2 regions of the Fictibacillus iocasae genome follow, and region 2 is predicted to be linked to the other one. Evidence: riboswitches for the same ligand, from Rfam matches in the RefSeq annotation. Region 2 holds a riboswitch; the other holds the start of a gene.

Region 1 (2,471 bases), on a different contig from region 2:
CTTTATGATTATCCGAAAAAAGTATTCTTGGAAGCTTGTTGTTTTGGCTGTATTCGCTGGTTACTTTGCAGGAACGTATATCATTCCTGCAGAACAGATGGAGTCATTCACCGCTATTCCAAAAGTGCTGATTGCTTTTGAATTGCTGCTGATCGCTGTAGAACTGTATTTCTTGTACTTTATCTTAAAGAGCGTTCTTCTTGGGCCACGAAGTTTAAAAAGCCATCACGATAAAAATATACCGTTTGCCGTGCGAGCCAGACGTCATGTATATAGCCGTCTCACTCCTTCTCCGGTTTCTGAGATCTATATGAGTGAATGGATGTTATTCTATTTCGCTTTCTTTTCTTGGCGCAAGAAAAGGGCGGATGGCTCTAACATTTTTACGTACCACGAAAAAACCGGATTCACTGCGCTGAACATCATGCTCATTCATGCAATCGCGCTTGAAACGATCGGGTTTCATTATCTTCTGCATCAGTGGAACGTATATGCAGCTTATATTATTCTAGCGCTGAATATGTATACGATTCTCTTTTTGGTTTCGCACATACAAGCTGTTAGAAAGCAGCCGTTTGTGCTGAACGACAAAGAACTGATCCTTCAGGTGGGCATAACAAAAGGAATAGTTGTTCCATTAGAGAACATTCAAGAATTTACAAAATATGATGGCCCTGAGCAGCCTGGCGCTAAAGAGTTGAAAGATACCTTCGAGGCATTTGTGGCAGACTTTGTACAAGAAAAGCCGCAGTTTGAGATCAAGCTCAAGGAACCGCAGGAATATACGCTCTTGTACGGGTTCAGACGCAAGGCGAGCAGAATTTTAATAAGGGTAGATCATCCTTCATCATTTGATAGCATCATGCGTGAAAGTTTAACTTAAAAGAGGCAGCATCCTTTTAATCAGGGATGCTGCCTCTTTTCATGACACGCGGCAGAAAAAATGAATAATCCGACAATAACAAGTAAACACATTTGTTTTCTTTGTTCATCTTATCTATAATGGATATAATTGAATAAGTAAGTACCTTCGGGGTCGGGTGAAATTCCCAACCGGCGGTGATGAAACATTTTTGTTTCTCAGCCCGTGACCCGGACGCACAGTGTGTAAAGCTGGCGTGCGGTGGATTCGGTGAAATTCCGGAGCCGACAGTATAGTCTGGATGGGAGAAGGTAGAGAAGGCTTTTAAATCGTGAAAAAACACGTACTGATGAAAGCTTATTTAGTATTGCTTAAAAAATTAAGCAAACGAACCCCGGGAGAAGTGTGTCTTCCGGGGTATTTTATTTGGCGCAGAAAGAAGGTGAGAAGGATGACTGATAAACACTTTATGAAACTCGCGCTTGAACTTGCCAAAAGTGCAGAAGGGCAGACGTCGCCAAATCCGATGGTCGGTGCCGTTGTTGTGAGAGACGGACAGATCGTCGGCATGGGTGCGCACCTGAGAGCTGGCGAACATCACGCGGAGGTTCATGCACTGAATATGGCAGGCGAAAAGGCAGAAGGAGCAGCGATTTATGTTACGCTCGAGCCGTGCAGCCATCATGGCCAAACACCGCCATGTGCCGACCGCATTATCGCTTCAGGTATTAAAAAGGTCGTGATTGCGGCGGTTGACCAAAATCCGGTCGTGAGCGGTAATGGCATGAAAAAACTGCGTGAAGCAGGATTAGAAGTCGTGACAGGTGTGTGCCGGTCTGAATCAGAATCACTGAACAAGGTGTTCAACCATTTTCAAAAGCACCGGACACCGTATGTGACCGTGAAAACAGCTGTCAGCCTAGACGGCAAAATCGCGACTGCAGCGGGCGAAAGCCAATGGATCACGAGCGAAGAATCCAGGAAAGACGCTCATTACTACAGGCATACACACGATGCCATCCTTGTCGGAGTTGGAACAGTGCTGTCCGACGACCCTTCTCTCACCACACGCCTCCCAAACGGCGGAAGAAACCCCATCCGCATTGTGTTAGACACTTCTTTACGAACACCGCTCACTTCCAAACTCGTTAAGGACGGAGCCGCACCGACCTGGATTATTACAGGATCAGGTGTGGAGTATGAGCAAATCATTTCCTACACAAAAAAAGGAATCAAAGTTATTCAGCTTGATTCACTCAAAATTGAAATACCCAGCGTGTTAGAGCTGCTCGGAAGCGAAGGCGTGACGTCGCTGTTTGTAGAAGGCGGCTCCGCGGTCAACGGCAGTTTTCTAGCATCAGGAAATATTCAGCAGCTGATTTTGTATATGGCACCGAAGCTCATAGGCGGTGCTCAAGCTCCCCAGCCTTTTGGAAGAACTGGGATACAGCAGTTAAAGGACGCGCTGAACCTGGAAATCGAGAGTGTCGGACAAATCGGCCCTGATATTAAAATCATCGCTTCTGTTAAAGGAGGAAGGTAAGTGTTTACAGGAATCATCGAAGAACTTGGAACCGTCTCCTCTATTAAAAAAAGCAGTGAAACCATT
Region 2 (2,471 bases):
GTTCGACGTGGAAATTACACTTCAAAGCATACTTGGCTACGTATTTGCTCCAATCGCATTCATTATCGGTGTACCGTGGGATGAAGCGGTTAAAGCAGGAACATTTATCGGTCAAAAATTTGTATTAAATGAATTTGTTGCCTACTCAGAATTTGCTCCGCAAATTCCTGAACTGAAAGACAAGACGGTTGCAATCGTTTCATTCGCACTTTGCGGATTTGCTAATCTTTCTTCAATCGCGATGCTTATCGGAGGTTTAGGTTCAATGGCACCAAACCGACGTCAAGATATCGCCAAACTCGGTATGAAAGCTGTTATCGCAGCCACACTGGCTAACCTTCTTAGCGGAGCAGTAGCTGGAATGTTCATCCTCTAAAATTAAAACAGTGCTGGGCGAACAAACGCCCGGCGCTGTGTTTTTTTATGGAAAAATAAAGAGAAGCTTATTTTGAAGGACGGGGATGAAGCAGAAGATGTCAGAACCGGCGCGTAAGTTTCAACAGCGCTTAGAAAGTCGCTCGCAAAAGTATTCAAAGTGGAATCGGTTAAAGACCATGTAATATCGATACAAAAAAAGATGCCCCGACAATTCGGGGCACCTTGTATGTTTTAAGCTTGCTGCGACTGTCTGATTATCCACGGCTTTATGCGGGTAAACAGAACGAGAAACAGTGCAGCTACAATTAATCCTTTTATTAAGTTAAACGGCGCAATGGCAATCGTTATCATCTCGATCATGGCATCACTCGACATTTGAGGCGCGTTCAGGAACCACGTGTATGCAGGCAGGATGATCACATAATTTAAGAATGACATCATGAACGTCATTAAGACTGTCCCGGCAACAAGGCCGATCGACAAGCCTTTGACCGATTGATATTTACGGAAAAAGTAAGATGCAGGAACGATGAACAATGAGCCTGCGATGAAGTTTGCGATCTCCCCAACAGGAACACCTGTCATGCTGCCTTGAATACCATAGTGCAGAAGGTTCTTGATCGCTTCTACTGCAATTCCCGCCAACGGTCCGAAAATGATGGCAGCGAGCAATGCAGGAACGTCGCTGAAGTCAATTTTTAAGAATGCCGGCAGTCCTGGAAATGGAAAATCGAGCATCATTAGTAAATAGGCGATGGAGCTCAGCATGGAGACTGCCACCATTTTTCTTGCTTTCCCTTGTTGCATTGAAATCTCTCCTTTGTGTGTTGCGCCATCTCGATTTCAAATGCAGCACAGCTTTCCTTTATACAAAAATAAAACCCTTGTACGCTATACAAGCGACAAGGGAGAGTGTGTAAAGGTCAGCAGGCATTGTGAAATAAGCCTATTAGCGATGTGCTAAAACGCGTACTTTAACAAATGCCCCGTCTTGAAAAAGGTTCAAAACGTGCACCGACATCTTCTCCCATCCAGACTATACTGTCGGCTCTGGAATTACACCAGATCAGCAGCACATTTTTTTTATAACAATGTTGCCGCTCACGGGCTGATGAAGAGGGAATCTTCAAATACCGCCGGTCGGGAATTTCACCCTGCCCCGAAGATGGATCGCTATTGAATTGTCTTACAAATCCCATTATACTTGAGAACATGAAAAATGTGAATGGAAATGCTTGTTTCTTTGAATAAGGACCTATCATTAGAGGAGGAAGCAGCAAATGCTGACTTTTGAAAATACATGGCCATATGAGAAAATGATGGATGACATCTATTTGCAGGAATGCCCATTTTGCCAAAAAACGAATGTGCTCACGTCTTTTTCGGAAGATTCGCTTGAACTGGCAAAGGAAGGGATCAAGCAGCTATTGATTATGCCATGCTGCCATGGCAAACTGACGATTTTAAGAGCAGATGACGATTATTTTTGGACAGATGAAAAGCTGAGAGAGAGCAGGTAAGGAGTTAAGGCATGAATTCATTTCATTTCACGAAGATGCACGGCCTTGGGAATAACTATATTTATGTCAATATGTTTGAAGAGGACCTTCCAGAAGAACAATTATCAGAAATTGCACGAAAAGTATCTGATTTATACACAGGCATCGGCTCAGACGGTATGATCTTGATCTGTCCTTCAGAAACAGCGCCTGTTAAGATGAGAGTATTCAATAATGACGGATCTGAGGCGAAAAACTGCGGAAACGGGCTGCGCTGCGTGGCGAAATATGTATACGAAAATAGGATTGTGAACGAACCGGTGTTTGATATCGAAACGCTTGGGGGCCATGTAAGGGCGGAAATCACTCGCGTGGATCAAGATATGGTCAAACAGGTGAAGGTAAACATGGGCCAACCCAGACTGCAACCGGTTGAGTTGCCGCTGATCGGATTTGAAAAAGAAGTCATCAACGAGCCTGTCTTGTTTGACGGAACAGAGCTTTTCATGACAGCTGTTTCAATGGGGAATCCGCACGCTGTATTCTTTGTGGATGATATTGAAAAGGCGCCGCTCACTACCCTTGGTCCTGTGA

The links. A riboswitch is a leader RNA that binds a small molecule or an ion and turns the genes downstream of it on or off. The one in region 2 is predicted to bind FMN.
Region 1: another riboswitch for FMN. It lies ahead of ribD (bifunctional diaminohydroxyphosphoribosylaminopyrimidine deaminase/5-amino-6-(5-phosphoribosylamino)uracil reductase RibD); the one in region 2 lies ahead of ACFQPF_RS11805 (ECF transporter S component).

The regions. Positions count from the first base shown of each region.
Region 1 is NZ_JBHTCP010000048.1:58,131-60,601, reverse strand. Features, by position in the region: gene ACFQPF_RS14690 (hypothetical protein) at 1-883, shown strand, start outside; FMN riboswitch at 1,023-1,179, shown strand; partial or broken gene ribD (bifunctional diaminohydroxyphosphoribosylaminopyrimidine deaminase/5-amino-6-(5-phosphoribosylamino)uracil reductase RibD) at 1,314-2,471, shown strand, end outside; gene ribE (riboflavin synthase) at 2,406-2,471, shown strand, end outside.
Region 2 is NZ_JBHTCP010000038.1:1,069-3,539, forward strand. Features, by position in the region: gene ACFQPF_RS11800 (NupC/NupG family nucleoside CNT transporter) at 1-376, shown strand, start outside; gene ACFQPF_RS11805 (ECF transporter S component) at 610-1,185, opposite strand; FMN riboswitch at 1,394-1,549, opposite strand; gene ACFQPF_RS11810 (hypothetical protein) at 1,659-1,898, shown strand; gene dapF (diaminopimelate epimerase) at 1,910-2,471, shown strand, end outside.